3 regions of the Ensifer sp. SSB1 genome follow, and region 3 is predicted to be linked to each of the others. Evidence: riboswitches for the same ligand, from Rfam matches in the RefSeq annotation. Region 3 holds a riboswitch; each other region holds the start of a gene.
What was found. Region 3 has a riboswitch for cobalamin ahead of nrdH (glutaredoxin-like protein NrdH). Riboswitches for the same ligand answer to the same signal wherever they lie in the genome.
Positions count from the first base shown of each region.

Region 1 (6,970 bases), on a different contig from region 3:
TGCGGCAATACTCCAAACACCAGTTGCTGCGGTTTCCCGGGCATAATCCGCAAAGTCGCGCGGGGGCCGCCCAAGCACGCGCTCGACATCGGACGTCATGCTGGAATTGCGTCCGTCGAGCACCGAGGAGAAGAGATAGCGGATGAGTGCGACATAGTCATCCGGCACGCCGTCGGCCTTGAGCTGTGCCGCAAAATCGTCAATCGGCACCGGCTGATAGGCGATCCGGCGGTTGGCCGCGACGGCGATCTCGGCCACGGCCTGGGCAAAGGTCATCAGCCGCGGGCCGGTCAGCGAATAGACCTTGCCGATATGTGCGTCGTCCAGAAGCGCCGCGACCGCCACATCGGCAATGTCGTCGCAGCTGACGAAGGGCTCAGTGACCTCGTCCACCGGCAGGAAGACCGACCCGCTCATCACGCCATCGGCCAAGAAGCCTTCGTCAAAATTCTCGAAGAACCAGCTGCCACTGATGACCGTCCAGTCGGCGCCGGAGGCCTGCAGCGCGCGCTCGGCCGCTTCCGCCTCGTCCTCGCCGCGGCCCGACAGCAGCACCAGCCGCTTGATGCCCGAGCGAACGGCAAGGCTCGAGAACCGGTCGATGACGTCGACGGCGCCCGGCACCGCCAGATCCGGCTGGTAGCAGACATAGATGCGATCGACATTTTCAAGGACGCGCACCCAGGTCGCCTCGTCCGTCCAGTCGAAGGACGGCGACGCCGAACGGGCGCCGATGCGCACCGCTATGCCCCGCTCCCGAAGGCGCTCGGCCACGCGCCGCCCCGTCTTGCCGGTACCGCCCAAAACCAGTGTGACTTTCTGAGACATCGTTTCCTCCTGAGGTTTCACCAACAAACATGAGTATCTCTCACATTTGCAAATGTGATAAATCCTCGTATTTTAGGAGTCAAGTCAAAATGTGAGCATTACTCATGATTCCAGGTGCAAGCCCCGCCACACTTCCCGCCGACGACGAGACCACGTTGCGCCGGACGCCCAGCCAGAAGCGCAGCCGCGAGCGCGTGGAGCAGATCCTTGCCTGCGCGACGGCACTCATCCAGGAGAAGGGCAGCGACGCCATGCGCATGAGCGAAGTCGCTGAAAAGGCGGGGATTTCGATCGGGTCGCTCTACCAGTACTTCCCGGACAAGGCGGCGATCGTGCGTACGCTGGCCGAGCGCTACAATGCCGTGTGCAACGAGTGCATCGCCGCCGAACTCGCCAAGGTCACGTCGATGGCAGAACTGCGCGACGCCTTCTCACTGCTGTTCGACATCTACTACGACATGTTCCTGGCCGAGCCTGTCATGCGCGACATCTGGTCGGCGATGCAGGCCGACAAGGCGCTGCGTGAGGTCGATCTTCTGCAAAGCCGCACCGGCGGCAAGCTTCTGGCCGATGTCTGGGCCCGCTTTGCGCCCGAGACGCCGCGCGAAATGATCGACAGCGCTGCCTTCCTGATCATGCATCTCGGCGACTGCACCATGCGACTTGCCGTCTCGGTCGATCGGCCGGAGGGCGACCGCATCGTCGAGGCCTACAAGCAGATGATGCTTCGCGATTTTGTCGCGGATGAAGCGGCCGGCGGCGCAGGCTCAATTGACAACGCCATGACACGCTCCTAATCATTTTGGATCGATTGGTTCCCGGGACGCGAACGCGTTTCGGGAGTAAACGGGAACGTGACGGATGGACCCATGCTGGGCATTCAAATCACGGCCGACCCCGCGACTGTAGAGCGACGTTGATCTTGCCGTTCCGGAGCAATCCGGAAGAAGCCACTGGAACAGGCCCCGAGAGAGGGGTCGAACTGGGAAGGCGAGGCAGATCCCGGGCATTTCGCCCAGCGCCGTGAGCCAGGAAACCTGCCACTCGATACGGGCATAGGGCCCACACCGGGAATTTCCCGATGCCATCACGGAGGTTGTCATGGCTACGTCTACCATTTCGAGCACCCCGCTCTCCCTCAGCGATCGTCTGACCGCTGGCGTCATCGCCCTTTTCATCGGCGCATTCCTCGTCTTCGGTGCCGGCCTTGCCAATTCGGCCGTGCTGCACGACACCGCGCACGACACCCGCCACTCCTACGGCTTCCCCTGCCACTAAACGATGCGCCGGAACGTGAACAACGTTCCGCATCGAAATAGCTGCGGACCTGAATGCATCCGGCTCACGCCGGATGTCGGCGTTTGCGCATGGCGCTTTGGCGAACATGCAAGCACCGTCCGTGTGGCACAGCGAATGGGAAGGCTCAACAACCACGCCGAAACGCGTGGCGTTTGCCGTTATCGAGGGAATTCAAGATGATTGTCAGAACGCTTCTGGCCGCGATCGTGGCTGGACTGATTGCCGGTGTCTTCATGACCGGCGCCCAGGAACTGCGGGTAACGCCGCTGATCCTGCATGCGGAGCAATTCGAAGGCGAGGCTCCGGCCGCGACCGAACAGCCGGCCGGCCAGCCGGGTGCGGCACAGCCGGCCGCCGAGGGCCATGACCAGCATTCGTCGCTGAAGGCGGTATCGCCGCTTGGCGCCGTGCTCGACGCGCTGTCGCCGATCACGCCGGCCTATGCGCACGAAGGCGAACATGAGGAAGGCGGCATCATGTTCGGTTTGAGCCGCTTCTCCGGCACGCTGATGGCAAACCTCGTCACCGGCTCCGGCTTCGGCCTGCTGCTCGCCGGCGTCAGCCTGGTGATCGGCTATCCGATCACGCTTAGGAACGGCGCACTCTGGGGCGCTTGCGGCTGGCTCGCGGTGCACATGCTGCCGGCGATCGGCCTGCCGCCGGAACTGCCGGGCTTCCCGGCAGCCGAACTCGGCGACCGCCAAACCTGGTGGCTGGCAACCGTCGCTCTCTCCGCAGTCGGCCTCTATCTCCTGGTTCTGCGCGAGGAAATCGTATCCAAGGTTGCCGGCCTCGTCCTGATCGCCGCACCCCATGTCTACGGCGCGCCGCAGCCACTCGATATCTCCAGCAACGTCCCGGCCGTGCTCGGCGCCGAGTTCGCGGTCGCCGCGCTCGCCACCACGCTCGCCTTCTGGATCGTTCTCGGCGTCGTCTCCGGCTTCATCAACGAGCGCTTCCTCAAATCGCATTGAACCCAATGTGCCTCAGCAGGCACCAGAACATAAAACGGCGGGGTTCAAGCCCCGCCGTTTTGCGTCAGACGCGCTGCCAGCCGCACGCGGCGATCGTCCGGCTCCAGCAGGACGCAGGTATCGCAGAAGCCGCCGCCCTCCGTCTTGAAATAGAGGCAACAGCCGCAGCGGATCCGGTACTGGCACGACAGTTGCGCGCCGCTTGCCGGATCGGTGGCGGAGATCTCCTCGTAGCCGATCTCTTCCGAAAACAGCCGCGAACCCGGCCGTTTGACGATCGCGAGCGCCTCAGCCATGCCGCGCGCTTCGTCCCCGATCGCCCGTCCGATCTCCAGGAACGCGCCGGCAAGCGAATCCGCCGCCAGCCGCCACTGCGCCCCGGAGGAAAGCCCCGAGCGTTTCTTCAGGATCGCGATGACCGGCGCCAGATGGGCTGTGAAGCCGCGCTCGAAAACGCCGATGCATTCCGGCTGCTGCAATCTCTCCGCCAGATCCACTTGGAAATGGTAGCGTTTGCCGGCAACCGCGCGGTCCTGGTAAAGGCGGCTCCAGTCTTCAAAGCGAATGCCGGCGATCTCAGCCTGGACGCCCGCACCGAGATAGAGCGCGCCGAGAACCACACTTACCTGGCGACTGTAAAAGGCGATCAGATGCGCGGCCCGGATCCGGTCCGTCATGCCGACTGCGAAAAAGTCCTGATAGGCGAGGCTCTCCTCGATCCCGGCCCCGCCCGCAGCCCAGAAGCCGGCCGGTGCGCTGAAGGCTCCGTCCGCCGGCCCGAGCGAGACACCAGCGTCAGGGAACTGAGCGCACAACCGCTCGACCACTGCCAGCACCCGGGGCGGATATCCTTCCCCGGTCTGCGCAATCTGTTGCTGGCCTCCCAAATTCATACCGTCTCCGTCGCCAGCCAGCCACCTTCAAATCCCGCACGCTCAAGTCCGTGCCGGATCGCAGGCAGACTACGCGTCAACTCCCAGACGAAGCCGCTCCGCCAGTTCTCGATCATCATCACGACGAGCCCTTGGTCAAGGCCGACGACGCGCGCGTCGATCCACCCCTCCGGCCCCTCGCCCGGGAGGCTCGGATTGAAGCCGCCCGGAAAGCGCCCCGCCTTCAGAAGCCCGGGGTAGCTGGCCGTCATGTGGCTGAGCGCCGATAGCGACGCATCCGCACAGAACGGCAGACAGGCCGCCGCCGCCCAGGGCACAAGCGTGCCGTCATCCGGACCGAAAGGTGCGCCGCGATTGGCGTAGCCCCGAAGTCGCTGCCAGCGCCCGTCCTTGAGGCGCAGCTGGCCATGTGGCGCGTGGCAGGCGCTGAGCCCCCAGAGGTCTTCGCCATAGCCGGCGAAGCGGCCCGGGTTTTGCCGCGCATAGTCACGCTGCAGCCCGATAGCTCGCCGGCTGTTTTCGAAATAGTCGGTTCCCCTTCCCCGCATCGGCCGATCGCCGAGGCCGCGAAGATCGAGCCAGGCCTGCGGGACCAGGTGGATGAACAACGGCGCCGCGTGGAGATGACACCCGCCTTGAACCGCGATCCAGGCATAATCGTCCGTAAAGACGGTATAATGCTCCGGTTCGATTGCGTGCTCTGGCGCCCCGAGCGCCAGCACATAGAGCAGCAGCGCCTCGCTATACCCTTGCCAGCGATACTTCAGGAATCGGCCCGGTGGGCGCCAGCCCATCGTCAGCGTCTCACTCCGGTTCAACGCCCAGCGCCAGTCGACCCGCGCATAGAGCCGTTCGGCAAGCGCGCGGATCTCGCCTTCCTCTTCATCTTCGCGGGAGAAGTAGGCCGAAGCCGTCAGGCAGCCGGCGATCAGCAGCGCCGTGTCGATGGTCGAAAGCTCGCTGCGCCAGGTGCGCGCGCCGGTGCGCATATCGAGAAAGTGATAGTAGAACCCGCGATAGCCGCTCGCGCCCCGGTCGCGCGACTGCGGGCTTTCAGCCAGGAAACGCAGCGTGGTCAACACCCGCCCGACCGCCTCGCGGCGCAAGATCCACCCGCGCTCGACGCCGATGGGATAGCAGGAAAGGCCGAAGCCGGTCGCCGCAATGCTCGACGGCGCACCCGGAAGCGACGTATCCGCGATCAATCCGGTGACTGGATCCACATATTCGAGAAAGTAGCCGAACGCCGCCCTCTGCAGACTATCGATCTGAAATAGTTCGGCATTTTCCGTCGGTTTCAGCATTCCGCCTTTCCGGCCCTGGCCGGCCGCAAGTATATTTCCGGGCCGACCCCGACAAAATCACTCTTTGTTGAAGGCCAACTACACCCAAATGGTCGCCGAAATCCAATCCTGTGTTACATTCTTCTAATCTGACCGCGCGCAATGACTGGTTGAAGCGATGTTGAGCGTGTTGGCGTTGATCCTCTCATTGAGTGGTGGCACGAGCCCATCGACCGCCGTGCCGACCGATGTCGATGTCGAACTGATCCTGGCCGTCGATATGTCCGGCTCGATGGATCTGGATGAGGCGCGCATCCAGCGCGCCGGTTATGTCGAGGCGCTCCGGCACCGCGATTTCCTGGATGCGGTCGGAAGCGGGCAACTGGGCAAGATCGCCATCGGCTATTTCGAATGGGCGGGCACGGTGAACGAATCCTCCGTCGTCGCCTGGCAAGTGATCTCCACCGCCGCCGACGCCGATGCCTTTGCCAAGCTGATCGAGGCACGCCCGGTCGGCACCAGGCGGGGCACGTCGATCTCGAACGCGATCACCTACGGTACGGCGCTGATCGATTCGAACGCCTTCAACGGCATACGCCGGGTCATCGACGTTTCCGGCGACGGCCCGAACAACATCGGCCCGCCGGTCATCCCGGCCCGCGAGACGGCGATCGCCCGCGGCATCACCATCAACGGGCTAGCGATCCTCATTCGCCCCTCGGTCTCGACCGGCCCGCTCGACCAGTATTACGCCGAATGCGTCATCGGTGGCCCCGGCTCCTTCGTGCTGCCGGTGCACGAACCGGAGGATTTTTCGATCGCCATCCGCCAGAAGCTGGTGCTCGAGGTCAGCGGCCTGCAGCCGCCGCCAACCGTTCGCCTGGCCGATGCGCTGCCGGCATCCGATTGCCTGATCGGCGAGAAGCTGAGGCCCGGTTTCCTCGACCGAGTCTATCCCGAACTCGACAAATAGGCTTCACCGCCTAGTTGTTGCCGCGCAACCCACGCGCGTCAGATTGTCGTTTCCCTTCGCTTCGTCCGGCGATAAGATGAGCCGTTGCTTCGCGGATCGATTCATGTCCTTGACCACTACGCCCCCACCGGCCGACATGGCCGCAGACCCGGCCACCGACACCGGCAGTCAGCATATCCGCGACACGTTGCGCGATGCGATCGTCGAGCGGCGGCTTACCCCCGGCACCAAGCTTTCGGAAAGCGATGTCGGCGAACTCTTCAATGTAAGCCGCACCCTGGTGCGCGCCGCACTGCAGGCGCTCTCCTATGAAGGGCTCGTCAGCGTCGAGAAGAACCGTGGCGCCTTTGTCGCCCATCCCTCGATCGACGAGGCGCGCCAGATCTTCGCCACCCGCCGCCTGATCGAGCCCGGCGTCGTGCGGGCTGCAGCGGCGAATATCGGCAAGACCGAGCTCGCCGAGCTCCGGCGCATGCTGGCAGAGGAGCGGCAGCTCACCGAACAGCGCGGCCAGTCGGCCCGCCGCGCCGAGATCAAGGCCTCGGGCGATTTTCACCTGGCACTCGCCGATCTCAGCGGCAACGCCATCCTCCGGCGTTTCATGGACGAGCTCGTCGCCCGCTCTTCCCTCGTCATCGCGCTTTACGGCCAGTCGACCGTTTCAAGCTGCGGCCACAGCGAACATGACGAGATCGTCAATGCGCTGGAACGCGGCGACAT
Region 1 covers NZ_JAEPRP010000015.1:12,229-19,198, reverse strand. The annotation lists gene I8N66_RS05955 (NAD(P)H-binding protein) at 1-828, opposite strand, end outside; gene I8N66_RS05960 (anthrone oxygenase family protein) at 1-1, opposite strand, end outside; gene I8N66_RS05950 (TetR/AcrR family transcriptional regulator) at 933-1,625, shown strand; cobalamin riboswitch at 1,624-1,888, shown strand; gene I8N66_RS05945 (CbtB-domain containing protein) at 1,930-2,106, shown strand; gene I8N66_RS05940 (CbtA family protein) at 2,304-3,101, shown strand; gene I8N66_RS05935 (ferric iron reductase) at 3,146-3,994, opposite strand; gene I8N66_RS05930 (glucoamylase family protein) at 3,991-5,298, opposite strand; gene I8N66_RS05925 (DUF1194 domain-containing protein) at 5,456-6,250, shown strand; gene I8N66_RS05920 (GntR family transcriptional regulator) at 6,387-6,970, shown strand, end outside.
Region 1: another riboswitch for cobalamin. It lies ahead of I8N66_RS05945 (CbtB-domain containing protein); the one in region 3 lies ahead of nrdH (glutaredoxin-like protein NrdH).

Region 2 (6,970 bases), on a different contig from region 3:
GGCGAAGACGGCTATGCCCCGCAGGAACGCTACTACAGCGGCACGCTGCGGACCATGTGCGTGCGCACCTGCGACGGCGCCTTTTTCCCGATCTCCTCGGACGCGACGCCGGCCGATTTCCCGCGGGACGAACAGGCCTGCCGGGCGCGCTGCCCGGGTGCCGAAACCGAACTCTACTTCCATGATATCAACACGGAAGAGAGCGACCAGATGGTCTCGGCCGTGACCGGCCGGCCCTATACCGAAATGCCGAATGCCTTCGCCTATCGCACGCGCGGTGTCAGCAAGCCCGGCATGTGCGGCTGCCAGATACCACAGACCGCCGCAACCTCACCGAAGACGACCGGCACCAGGATCGGTGACGACCAGTCGTCCATCGTCGTGATCGAAACCAAGAAGCCGGCGGAGACCATGACCGCCAAGGCACCGCCTGAGGAGCGGCCCTACGATCCGTCGAAGAGCAAGGTGCGCGTCGTCGGCCCGACCTTCCTGCCGCAACAGGAAACCTCGATCGACCTGAAGCACCCGAAGGGACCGGCCTATCAACCGGTCCAGAACTGATCCCGGCGCGCCATCTCAAAGCGCGCCGCGATCTTCAGTTTCGCTCGTTGCGCTTCAAGTTCTCGATATTTCGCATCGCTGTCGCAATACCGCTGCGCACTTTGGCGCAACGGGTTTCAGGAACGCTCGCTGCAGTTCCCCCAGCCTTCCTCGAACACGAGTTCTTCCAGCGGCAGACGCTGCCGCCATCCCTTCACCGCCAGCTCCGGCTGTTGGTAGAGGCGATCGACATAGCCGAGGCAGAGCCAGGCGACGATCTCGACATGACCAGGGATGCCGAGGATCGCCTTGATCTCCGCCTCGTGGAAGATGCTGACCCAGCCGACACCGACACCTTCGGCGCGCGCGGCAAGCCACAGGTTCTGCACGGCGCAAACCGTGGAATAGACATCCATCTGCGGATTATGGGTACGGCCGAGGACGACGGCGCCGCCGCGCGTGCGGTCACAGGTGACGCAGATGCTGAGCGGCGCCTTGCGAATGCCCTCGAGTTTCAGCGAACGGTACTTCGTCTGCTGTTCCGCCTCGAACATCAAGGCGGCCTCGTCGTTGGCGCGGCGAAAGGCCTGCCAGACGCGCTCACGCGTTTCTTCCGCTCGCACCAGCACGAAGTTCCAGGGCTGCATGAAGCCGACAGACGGCGCGCTATGCGCAGCCGTAAGCAGGCGTTTCACCAGATCGTCGGGAAGAGGTTCTGCGAGAAATTCGTCGCGCACGTCGCGGCGTGTTTCGATGGCGCGGTAGACGGCCTCCCGCTCATTGCGCGCGAAGGCACCGGCAGCCGCAAGGCCGCCCTTCGGTTCAGTTAGCATCGTTCGATCCCCAACAATGCGCAACCTCCCGCCGTCCGCGCGGGGTTCGGTCTATCTTGCCAGGCCGGTCTTCTGACTCCGGTTCAACCGGCCGCCTCACCTTCCCAGACCGATTGAAGATCCAGTGGCAAATCCTTGAATCAATTCAAGGCACTTAGAGGCGACCGTCCCCGTCACAGCGTTGGGCACGTTCCGGAATGACGCCGGATTCCCGATTCTCCCGCTCGCGCGGGCACCTGACGCCGCCATAAGCGCATAGCGGCAACCGAAAGACAAGCGCCGCCTATAGCGGCGCCACCGGATGCGGCGAACCGTCATAGCCGCCCCAGACCGATTGATCGAAGCAGATCACCGATCCGGTCATTAGCCCCGATTCAGCCGAAGACAGATAGGCGCAGGCACGTGCCACCTCTGCCGGGTCGACGAGCCGGCCGAACGGCTGGCTGGCAGCCGCCTTTTCGAGCCAGTCCACCGATGCACCGTGAAACTCGCGCTGGATCCGGTCCTCGCCTTCGGAAGCCATCCAGCCGATATTCAGGCCGTTGACCCGAATGCGGTTTCGCAGGAGCGCATAGGCCGTATTCTTGGTCAACGTCTCCAGCGCCCCTTTCGACGAGCAATAGGCGGCGATGAAGGGCTGCCCGGCCATCGCCGACATGGAGCCGATATTGACGATCGTGCCTTCGGTTCGCTCGCGTCGCATCACCTTCACCGTCTCCTGCATCAGGAAGAACGGCGCTCGCACGTTGATCGCGAACATCCGGTCGAAAAGTTCGGGCGTCGTATCGAGGATCGTGCCGCGGTCAGTGATCGCGGCGGCATTGACCAGCGCATCGACCCGGCCGAACTCCGCATCACAAGCGGCAACGACCTTACGGGCGTCCTCCACCTTTTCGAGATCGGCTTCGACATAGACCACCTTCGCGCCGCTGTCCTTGCCGATCTCCTCAGCCTTCGCCCGCCCCTTGGCCGCATTGCGTCCGCAGATGACGATGCCGGCAGCACCACGCTCGGCGAAGAGGCCGGCAATCGTTGCGCCCAACCCTTGCGTGCCACCGGTGACGACGGCGATCTTGCCTTCCAATTGTCCACTCATCGAATTGCTCCTCGAAGATGATCGTGTCAAACAGCGACGGCTCCCGGGCGAAACGCACCGGGAGCCTTTCGAATGGGTAGTTGAACCATCAGCTCAGCTTGCGCTTCGCCTGCGCGTCGAGCGCCGCGTGAAAATCCTGCGAACTCGTTCCCGCGGCCAGCGCCTCGCGCATCAGCTGTGCCTGGGTCTTCGGCGCCAGCCCGCCGAGCGGCGGATCACGGTCGAGATTGGTCGGGAAGGAGTAGCCTTCTGCACAGGATGCGATCGCGTTGGCCGCTTCCGCTTCGGTCAGCTGGCCGTTGGCCAGCAACGCCTTCAGCGCCGGGTAGAGCGTTGCGCTCATCGTCAGCCGATCGACGGTCTCCATCGCCCGGCCAAAGGCGGAGGACACCTGCAGCAGGTTCGCCACGCGACGGATATCGGCGGAGCGGTTGTTGCCGGCTGCATGGAAGAGCGCCGGATTGAAGAAGACGACATCGCCCTTTTCGAGCGGGAGCTGCACGTGATGCTCGTCGAAATAGGCGCGGAACTCCGGCCGGTTGAGCGCCAGGTAGCCCGGCACATAGGTCTGGCTATAGGGCAGGAACAGCGTCGGTCCGCTCTCGAGCGGCATGTCGCAATGGGCAACCGCGCCCTGCAGCGTCAGCACCGGCGAGAGCTTGTGCACGTGCGCCGGGTACTGCTCGATCACCGCGGAGGTCTGGAAGCCGAGATGATAGTCCCGGTGCGCCGACTGCGCAGCACCACCCGGATTGACGCGGTTCACCTGCGCCGTCATCTGGTAGTTCGGCCCGAGCCAGGCTTCGCTGACGAGTGCGATGATGGTATTGCCGTAATAGGCGGCAAAATTCTCCGGTGCCTTGAGGCAGTGCTTCTCCAGCGAGTTCCAGATGCGATCGTTGGCGCCGGGCTTGGCAAAGTGATCGCCGCCGCCGCTGTTGCTGCGATGCTGCTCCTCGATGATCTCGTCGAAGACGGTGCTCGCGACATCGACCGCGGCGGTATCGGCAAAGGCGCGCTTGAAGACCGCCACGCCCGGGCCGGTCGCCAGCGCCTCGCAGATCTCGGCAAGCACCGCACGCCGCGTCTCGGAATTGCCGCAGGCGGCGACGAGATCGGCGCTGTTGTAGCTCAGCACGTTCTTGTCGCAGCCCGAGGCATGGGGATAGTCCGCCAGATTGGTTCGGCGCTCCACTTCCGCCCGGAATGCCTCGATACCGCAGGTCTCTTCGGTGAGCCACACACGCTCGATCCGCTGCCGCGCACTGTTGTCGGTCTTCATCCCGTTTCCTCCTCTGGAACACCTTGATGAACACGACTATAGGCGGCGGCAAAACATGATATAGGGCAAGAATCCATCAAAAATCCATCAGGAGATCCATGGCGATGGCCCATCCGTTTCTGGTCAAGGACATCGCCTTTCAGGCCGGCCTCAGCACCGCGACGGTCGATCGCGTGCTCAACGAGCGCCCGGGCGTCCGCCGCCAGACGAGCGCCCGTGTTCGCGCTGCCATCGAGGAACTGGAAAAGCAGCAGGCCGGACTCGACATTCAGGGCCGCAAGTTCGCGATCGATATCGTCATGGAGGCGCCCGAGCGCTTCACCGATGCGGTGCGGCGGGCCTTCGAAAGCGAAGCGATGACATTGGCACCGACAAGCTTTCGCTGCCGTTTTCACTTCGCCGAGACCATGCGCCCACACGACATCGTGCAACTGCTCGATCGCATCCGCCTGCGAGGAACCGATGGGCTCGTCTTGAAGGCACCGGATGTGCCCGAGATCGTCGCGGCCGTCGCACGCTTCGAAACCAGCGGCATTCCCGTCGTGACGCTGGTGACAGATCTGCCCCATTCCCAGCGGACCGCTTATGCCGGCGCCGACAACAGGGCGGCCGGAGAAACCGCCGCCTATCTGATCGGCGAGCGCTTTGCCGGTGCCGAAGCCACCGTTCTCGTGACGCTATCCAGCGGCCGTTTCCGCGGTGAGGAGGAGCGCGAGATCGGCTTTCGCCGGGTGCTGCGCGAACATTATCCGACAATCCGGATCGTCGAGATCAGCGAAGGGCATGGTCGCGACAGCGAGACGGGCGCGCTGGCCGACGCGGCGCTTGCCGCCAACCAGGACATCAATGCCGCCTATTCGATCGGCGGCGGCAATCGCTCGGTACTCGCAGCCTTCGATCGTCTCGGCCGCCACTGTGCGCTCTACATTGCCCATGATCTGGACGAGGACAATCTGGCGCTGCTGCGCGCGCGGCGCATTCACTTCGTCCTTCACCATGATCTGAAGACCGACGCCCGCACGGCCTTCCGCACGATCATGCTCCATGGCCGCGCTCCGTCCACCGCCGTCGGCCCTCAGCTTTCAGCCGTCGTGGTCATCACGCCCTATAACGTACCGGAGTAGGAAAATCGCCCGAGCCGCCCGGTCCGGCGGGTGGCTCCTCGCCGGAGGCTTCGCCCGGCAACACCGCATCGTCAGCGGTCTCGACGCGGTTGCGGCCGCGCCGTTTGGCAAGATAGAGCGCCTCATCCGCAGCCAGCAGCAGGGCGCGCGCCGTCAGGCCATGTCGTGGCGCGAAAGCGATGCCGGCGCTGCCACCGACGACGAGCAACTGGCCGTTGAACGCGACCGGCGTCTGCGCATCGGCGACAAGGCCAGCCGCAAGACCACAGGCTTCCGTCTCGCTGCAATCGCCGAGGATGATGGCGAACTCATCGCCGCCAAGCCGCGCGACTGTCCCCTTGGGTCCGGCTCGGTTGCGAAAGCGCTCGGCCATGGCGACCAGAACGGCGTCGCCGGCCGCGTGGCCGTGGCGGTCGTTGACCGCCTTGAACTCGTCGAGATCGGCATAGACCAGCGTGAACGGATGCGTCTTTGCCCGCAGCAGCGCTGCCGCCAGCATATCGTCGAAACCGCTGCGGTTGAGCAGACCCGTCAGGCGATCGTGCTTGGCGAGATGGCGGTTGAGCGCCTCGCTCTGCTGCAAGGCGGCAAAGAGTGTCGAGAAGCGGAAGGCGACGAACGCCATCAGCAGCGCCGCGACGATCGCCATGGCGATGACGCTCGGCAGCAGTTCGGCGCGCACAAAGCCACCCGGCGACTTCGGCATCCACGCCGCCACCAGACAGGAGGCGTCCGAACAGCGCCCGATCGAGGCATAGACGCTACCCTCCGGCCGCTCGGTCAGCGGCACGAAGGCCAACCCGCGGATACCCAGGCGCGCGGCGATTTCGCGGGTCATCTTGGCCGTCACTGGCCTGACCGAGACCATGAGCATCGGTGCCCGGCGCTCGGCCGGGATCACCAGCGTTTCCGGGATGACCGCCTGAACGACCGCCACGCTCATGCGCCCGTCGATCTCGCGCAGGTCCACCGCATGAATTCCGGGCACGGCCGGCATCAGCGATTGCGGATCCGGGGTGACGACATCAAGCACATAGGAACCATGGTTGTTTCTGAGCGAGTTGTCGTAGCGGCGCTTGGCTTCGTCGAGCAGATCATCGACCTCGTCAAGCGGCACACGGGCCGTGTCGCCCGGCACGACCACACCATCCTTCAACACCGTCGAAACCTTGTGATCGACGTCCGTCACGATCAGCCAGGAGAATCCGTAGTCCTCCCACAGCCAGCCCATCAGCTCATCCGCTGCAAAGATGTCGCTGACATGCCCATTGGCGAGCTCCTGATAGGTCTTGTCCCAGAAGGAGATCTGCGCCTGAAATTGAACGACCGCATCCATCTGGTGGCGCAGCTCGTTTGCCACCAGGCGGCGCTCGGCCGACAGGCCGAAGCGGTCCGCCTCGGCGACGGACCGATCGAGAACGTAGATGAGGCTCGCGATGATCAAGACGGCGACCAGGGTGCAGGCGGCATGGATTGCCCAAACCGTTCTTCTCCGCTTCGCTAGCCGCAAAGTCTTGTCCATGATGCAATCGCCCCCTCGTCCGGCCGGCTGTCGCGAGCGTGCATCGCGCCTTTCCAAGCGCGATGCACAGCGACGGCGGCGGGCACGGGCAGCACCGTAGAGAGCAAAGTCAAAGTTTGGCTTAAATAAGCTGGTGTTGAAATACTTAACGGTTTCAACCCGCTGAATCCGTTGACAATCAGCAGTCGCAGGTGCGCTTGCAGGGAGCGCAAGCCAAAGCCAGCACTCCCCCATTTGCACCGGGTGTTTACTTCGGCACGGCCGCCGGGCGCAGCAAGGAGATGATCTCCTCATCGCCCTTGTCGCGCGCCAGATCGCGGATCGACGGACCCGCGATGCCGTCCCGGACGCCGGCATTGGCACCTCGATCAAGGAGCAGCCGCACGGCGGCGGCCTGCCCGTTGACTACGGCGAATGCCAGCGGCGTCATCCAATCCTGTTGCGGCGCCGGACGGCCGTGGCCCCGGAAGCGGCCGAACGGCGTTTCGAGCAAGTCTGGCTGCCGGTCGAGGTTCTCGGCAATGCGATGGAGTACACCGAACGATGCGGCCGCAAAGATATCCAGCGGCTCTT
Region 2 covers NZ_JAEPRP010000075.1:5,482-12,451, reverse strand. The annotation lists gene I8N66_RS19055 (DUF2865 domain-containing protein) at 1-561, shown strand, start outside; gene bluB (5,6-dimethylbenzimidazole synthase) at 678-1,373, opposite strand; cobalamin riboswitch at 1,418-1,628, opposite strand; gene I8N66_RS19045 (SDR family oxidoreductase) at 1,657-2,469, opposite strand; gene I8N66_RS19040 (phytanoyl-CoA dioxygenase family protein) at 2,558-3,751, opposite strand; gene I8N66_RS19035 (LacI family DNA-binding transcriptional regulator) at 3,856-4,875, shown strand; gene I8N66_RS19030 (GGDEF domain-containing protein) at 4,850-6,397, opposite strand; gene I8N66_RS19025 (ankyrin repeat domain-containing protein) at 6,645-6,970, opposite strand, start outside.
Region 2: another riboswitch for cobalamin. It lies ahead of bluB (5,6-dimethylbenzimidazole synthase); the one in region 3 lies ahead of nrdH (glutaredoxin-like protein NrdH).

Region 3 (6,970 bases):
GTTGACCTTGCAGGCTTCAGCCGGGAACAGCGCCTCGTAGCCGAGGTTCATCAGCGCCTTGTTGGCGTTATAATGCAGGAACTTCTTCACGTCCTCGGCGAGCCCGACGCCATCATAGAGCGCTTCGGTGTATTTCGCCTCGTTGTCGTAGAGCTCGAGCAACAGGTCGAAGGCGAAATCCTTGATTTCCTGGCGGCGTTCCTCCGTCAGCCGCTCCAGCGCGCGCTGGAACTTGTAGCCGATGTAATAGCCGTGCACCGCTTCGTCGCGGATGATCAGCCGGATCATGTCGGCGGTGTTGGTGAGCTTGGCGCGGCTCGACCAGTACATCGGCAGATAGAAGCCGGAATAGAACAGGAAGCTTTCGAGGAAGACGCTGGCGACCTTCTTCTTCAGCGGATCTCCGGAGGCATACTCTGCCGTGATCAGCGCCGATTTCTTCTGCAGGAACTCGTTTTCCTCGGACCAGCGATAGGCGTCGTCGACGTCGGGCGTCAGGCAGAGCGTCGAGAAGATCGAGGAGTAGGAGCGGGCGTGGACCGCCTCCATGAAGGAGATGTTGGAAAGCACCGCCTCTTCATGCGGCGTGGCCGCATCCTCCATCAGCCTGATGGCGCCGACGCCGTTCTGGATCGTGTCGAGCAAGGTGAGGCCGGTGAAGACCCGGATCGTCAGTTTCTGCTCCTCCGGCTTCAGCGTCGCCCAGGAGGGGATGTCGTTGGAGAGCGGCACTTTTTCCGGCAGCCAGAAATTACCGGTCAGGCGGTTCCAGACCTCCAGATCCTTGTCGTCCTCGATGCGGTTCCAATTGATGGCGCGGATGCGGCTTGCGGATTTGGCGTGCATGTTCATGTCGTTGGACCTTTGTGATCGTGGGTGCCCCACATCTGCGCGGTGCGGGTATGGCCCCACATCCGCCTGCCGGCGCCTTCTCCCCGCGTACGGGGAGAAGGGACAATGCCGCACCGCCTAACATCATCGGGGCCGCCCGCATCTCGGGCGTTGGTATGGCACGTCCCCACTCCCCGCCTGCGGGGAGAGGGTTAGGGTGGGGGCCGTTTGAGCAATTGCTGGAACGCGGCGTTAGAGCGCGCAGGAAACGCAGCCCTGGACCTGCGTGCCCTCAAGCGCCATCTGCCGAAGGCGGATGTAGTAGATGGTCTTGATGCCCTTCTTCCAGGCGTGGATCTGGGCGCGGTTGATGTCGCGGGTGGTCGCCGTGTCGCGGAAGAAGAGCGTCAGCGACAGGCCCTGGTCGACGTGCTGGGTGGCCGCCGCGTAGGTGTCGATGATCTTTTCCGGCCCGATCTCGTAGGCGTCCTGGTAATAGTCGAGATTGTCATTCGTCATGAAGGCTGCGGGGTAATAGACGCGGCCGATCTTGCCTTCCTTGCGGATCTCGATCTTCGACACGATCGGGTGGATCGAGGACGTCGAGTGGTTGATGTAGGAGATTGAGCCCGTCGGCGGCACGGCCTGAAGGTTCTGGTTGTAGAGGCCGCCCTCGATCACCGCCCGTTTCAGTTCCAGCCAGTCTTCCTGCGTCGGGATCGCGATGCCGGCTTCCTCGAATAGTGCCTTCACCTTTTCGGTCGCCGGCAGCCACTCGGCCTCGGTGTATTTGTCGAAATAGTCGCCAGAGGCGTATTTCGAGTTTTCGAAGCCGGCGAAGCTCTTGCCCTTTTCGACCGCCAGCCGGTTCGATGCGCGGATGGCGTGGTAGGTCACCGTGTAGAAATAGATGTTGGTGAAGTCGATGCCTTCCTCCGAGCCGTAATAGATGCGCTCGCGGGCGAGATAGCCATGCAGGTTCATCTGACCGAGGCCGATCGCGTGACTGTCGTCATTGCCCTTTTCGATCGAGGGCACGGACGAGATGTGGCTCATCTCGGAGACGGCGGTGAGTGCCCGGATAGAGGTCTCGATGGTCTTGCCGAAATCGGCCGAGTCCATCGCTGCTGCGATGTTCAGCGAACCGAGGTTGCAGGAAATGTCCTTGCCCATCTTGGCGTAGGAGAGGTCGTCGTTGAATTCGCTCGGCTCGTTCACCTGCAGGATCTCCGAGCAGAGGTTGCTCATGGTGATACGCCCGGCGATCGGGTTTGCCCGGTTCACCGTGTCCTCGAACATGATGTACGGATAGCCGCTTTCGAACTGGATCTCTGCGATGATCTGGAAGAATTCGCGCGCCTTGATCTTCCGCTTGCGGATGCGGGCATCCTCGACCATCTCGCGATATTTTTCCGTCACCGAGATCTCGGTGAGCGGCACATCGTAGACCTGCTCCACGTCATAGGGCGAGAACAGGTACATGTCCTCGTTGTTGCGGGCGAGCTCGAAGGTGATGTCCGGGATGACGACGCCGAGCGACAGCGTCTTGATGCGGATCTTCTCGTCGGCGTTTTCGCGCTTGGTATCGAGGAAGCGCATGATGTCGGGGTGGTGGGCATGGAGATAGACAGCACCTGCGCCCTGACGCGCGCCAAGCTGGTTGGCGTAGGAGAACGAGTCCTCCAGAAGCTTCATGACCGGGATGACGCCGGAGGACTGGTTCTCGATCTGCTTGATCGGCGCGCCCATCTCACGGATGTTGGTGAGCGACAGCGCCACGCCGCCGCCGCGCTTGGAAAGCTGCAGCGCCGAATTGATCGCGCGGCCGATGCTCTCCATGTTGTCCTCGATCCTGAGCAAAAAGCAGGAGACGAGTTCGCCGCGGCTCTTCTTGCCGGCATTGAGGAAGGTCGGTGTTGCCGGCTGGAAGCGGCCGGAAATGATCTCGTCGACTAGGTCGCGGGCAAGCTCTTCATCGCCGCGCGCCAGCGTCATAGCCACCATGCAGACGCGGTCCTCGTAGCGCTCCAGGTAACGCTTTCCGTCGAAGGTCTTCAGCGTATAGGACGTGTAGTATTTGAACGCGCCAAGGAACGTCGGGAAGCGGAACTTCTTCGAATAGGCGTGGTCGTAGAGATCGCGCACGAAGTTGAAGGAATACTGGTCGAGAACCTCTTGCTCGTAGTAGCCCTCGGTCACCAGATAATCGAGCTTCTCGCGAAGGTTATGGAAGAACACGGTGTTCTGGTTGACGTGCTGGAGGAAGTATTGCTTCGCCGCCTGCCGGTCCTTGTCGAGCTGGATCCGCCCCTCTTCGTCATAGAGGTTCAGCATCGCGTTGAGCGCATGGTAGTCCAGCGCCGGTTCCGTCGCCTTCAGGGGGCGTTCGAGTGTTGAGACGTCCAAAATCTTTTCATCCCGTTTTTGACATTGGCGACGTCCTCATCGGTTCCGAGCAGTTCGAACCGGTAGAGGTAGGGCACCTGGCACTTGGCCGAGATCACGTCGCCGGCGATCCCGTAGGTCGCGCCGAAATTGCTGTTGCCCGCTGCGATCACGCCGCGGATGTGGGAGCGGTTGCCCGCGTCGTTCAGGAAGCGGATCACCTGTTTCGGCACGGCACCCCGGCCGTCGTCGCCGCAATAGGTCGGCACGACGAGCACATAGGGCTCCGAAATCGTAAGTGCGCCCTTACTTTCCTTGAGCGGTATACGGGCTGCGCGAAGGCCGAGTTTCTCGACGAAGCGATGGGTGTTTTCCGAGCGGCTGGAAAAATAGACGATCAGCCCCATCGCTTCTCTCCCTCAGGAAAGCGCGCTGATCATGTCCGGGCGGAACCCCGCCCAATGCCGCTCGCCGGCGACGACCACTGGAACCTGCCGGTAACCGAGACCCTGCACGAGCGCGAATGCATCGGAATCCTCGGAGATATCGACGATGCGATAATCGATGCCCTGGCGGTCGAGCGCGCGGGTGGTGGCGGTGCATTGGACGCAGGCGGGTTTGCTGTAGACGGTGATCGACATGGGTTCCTCGTGAGGTCTCGCAAATGGGCGCAAAAAGTCGTCGGGTCGCGCGAACGCGAACCGCAGGCTTGGCGATAGGGCACAAAACATCGTTCCCCGGTCGCCTCGACCGGAGTTGACGCCGGTAAGCTGGCCCCAGGTCGGTTACACAACCGGGCCGGCTCGTTCTTGTCGGGCGCTCAGGAATTCCGCGGGTGCGGGCTTTCAGGGCGCGGCCTTTCGATCAGGCGCGCAACAATGCGCACCCGTCCGCAGAAGGTGGATCTGAACTGGAAGAAACTGACATGACTTCACCCCGAAGCTTTCGACAGGCTGCCGGGGAGATGTCGAGACGATCGGGCAGGCTCATCCTGCCACGCACTCAACCCCTCCGGACACCCCGCCCGCGGACGTTTGTTGCTCGAGGCAGGTCTCCTGGCTTACGGGTCAAAGCTTCCATCCCGACCTTCCCGAGGCCTTATGCCTCAGTGGTCCAATTCCGGACAGTCGCTCTCCGTCTACAGTTGCGGGGGCAGCTGCGGCATAGCCGGGCGGAAACCCGCCGGCGCACCGTATTCCCGTCTTAGCTCCCAATCCTTGCGAATCGGAAGAACCTCGAACACTACATATAGTAGTAGATCGCATGTCCGCGTCAATAGGTGTGAGGTGCCTCCGGCCCGGGTGGGGAGGTGATTTCTTTCGCCATGTGGATAACAGGGCGTAAACGAAGGGGCGCTGCAAAGCCCGTTGGCGGGACGCTCTCGGCTTCGATGCCGCGCGCTCGCGCCTTTGTCCGTCATTTGCGGAGGGTACGATATTCCAGGAAGCGCCGGAGCGAATTTCTGCTCATTCGATCCGGCGGCTGGCAGGTGGCAGATTGCGACAGCTGAGAATTGTTACCGCTTCAGTCGCAGAGCGACATGCTGACGTCTTTGTTCTCTCCGGGCTGGGCGCGAGGCGAAGCCCGCGCCACGCGCGGCATGTCAACGCAGTCCCGCGTCGGTGAGGGCTGCGGCTTTTGTGCGTTGTCGTCCTTCGGCCAGTGCCACGGATCGGCAACGTCGCCGACGCGCGCCCGAATGTTCTCGTGGTCCCGCGTCAGGCCGATATCCCTCAGCTGGAACTCGCTGAAGGTATCGATGGCGATGGTTGGGCTGAGCACGTTCCCGGCCCGCTTCAGGACATGAAGGATCGTTGATCGCAGCGCGCTAAGCATTGCTATCCTCTTTGTTTTTGCTGTTGTGTTCGCGAAAAAAGTGAGGAATTTTGCCGCTTCGCGCAAAGCGATTTCTCGCATGCTGGCATAAAGAATGCTTATCTCAACGCAATGAGCAAGATTCCTCCCATGAGTGCGGTGCGCGCGTTCGAAGCGGCTGCCCGGCACCTGAGTTTCACCCGCGCCGCCGACGAACTCGGCATGACCCAGGCGGCGGTCAGCTACCAGATCCGGCTGCTGGAGGAGCGCATAGGCACGCCGCTCTTCGTCCGGCTTCCGCGCGAGGTGCGGTTGACGGCGGCCGGGCGGCAGCTGGCGCCGAAGGTGACGGAGGCGATCGACCTTCTCGGGGCGGCCTTTTCGGAAATCACCGACAAGACCGAACATCACCTGCATATCTCCATATTGCCGACCGTCGTGTCGAGCTGGCTCGGCTCCAGGCTCGCCTCCTTCCAGACGGCCCATCCGAACATCAGCATTCGGGTGCACATGTCGACGGAGCTGATCGACTTCAAGCGTGATGCAATCGATCTTGTCGTGCGTAGCGGCAATGGCGACTGGCCCGGCAACGACGTGTTTCCGCTTTTCCCGATCGATTACATGCCGGTCTGCACCCCTTCTTTCCGGGAAAAGCACCAGCTCAGGCATCCCTCCGACGTGCTGCGCGTGCGGCGCTTCGGCAATGCCAGCTGGTGGCGGCGATGGATGATCGAGACGGGGGTGGAGCCGCCGGCAAGCAACGGTACCGAGCTGATCTTCGACGTCCAGGCGATGGATGTCACCACGACACTCAACGACCATGGCATCGCCATTGCCGTTTCGACCTTTCTGATGGACGAACTTAGGAGCGGCCGACTGATCAGGCCGTTCGACCATGTGGTTCGCGACGGCCGTGCCTACTGGCTGGTCTATCCGCAAAGCAGTCGGCGGCAGAAGAAGATTCAGGCGTTTCGCGACTGGATCATCGCCGAGGCGGATGCGTCGAATGCGCTTCTTTCGTCCGTGATGGGAGAGCAGGGGCCTGTTTCGGTCTAAACCCCCGTGACGATTTCCCTTGCAGGTTGTTTCGCTGCAACCACTCTCGGTTGGCGCTCTCGGGCGAAGGTGAAACTTTCATGGAAAAACTGAAAATCAGCTGAGAACGGCTGTTACCAAACTGACATGGCAGCTCCCTAAAGACTGCGGCCAACCGCAGCCGGAGGGGAGATGACAACTCTCCGAAGCGCTTGCCTTGAAGCCATCGTCGGAGGCCGTTTCCATGAAGATCGTCCAGATCAGCGACACCCACCTCAGCCCGGCGAAGAGCCATTTCAACGACAATTGGGAGCCACTTCGCGCCTGGATCGAGGCGGTGGCACCTGATCTCGTCATTCACACCGGTGATGTGACCATCGACGGCGCCGACCACGAAGACGACATCACCTTTTCGCTCAACCTGATCGGTCAGCTGTCGATGCCGGTCGCGATCGTTCCCGGCAATCACGATGTCGGCCATCTGCCGGGCTCGCACCAGCCTGTGGATTCCGTCCGGCTTGCCCGCTGGCGCCGTCTCGCCGGTCCGGACTATTGGGGCCGCGACCATGGCGGCTGGCGGCTGCTCGGCCTCAACAGCCTGCTGATTGGCTTCGAGGACGAGGAAGAAGAGAGGCAATTTGCCTGGCTGGAGGAGCAGCTGCTTGGTCGCGACGGCCGCCGGGTGGCGATCTTCGCCCACAAGCCGCTCTTCGTCGACGACCCGGCCGAGGGCGACACCGGCTACTGGGGCATCCGTCCCCGCCAGCGCCAGCGGCTCTTTGATCTTTTCGCCGGAGCCGAGGTGGCGTTGCATGCAAGCGGTCACCTGCACTGGGCCTGGACCGGCAAACATGCCGGGACGTCGCTCGTCTGGGCGCCGCCGACCTCCTTCATCATCGACACG
Region 3 covers NZ_JAEPRP010000077.1:19,504-26,473, reverse strand. The annotation lists gene nrdF (class 1b ribonucleoside-diphosphate reductase subunit beta) at 1-852, opposite strand, end outside; gene nrdE (class 1b ribonucleoside-diphosphate reductase subunit alpha) at 1,084-3,237, opposite strand; gene nrdI (class Ib ribonucleoside-diphosphate reductase assembly flavoprotein NrdI) at 3,207-3,623, opposite strand; gene nrdH (glutaredoxin-like protein NrdH) at 3,636-3,857, opposite strand; cobalamin riboswitch at 4,244-4,469, opposite strand; gene I8N66_RS19470 (hypothetical protein) at 4,741-5,118, opposite strand; gene I8N66_RS19465 (LysR substrate-binding domain-containing protein) at 5,182-6,087, shown strand; gene I8N66_RS19460 (metallophosphoesterase) at 6,311-6,970, shown strand, end outside.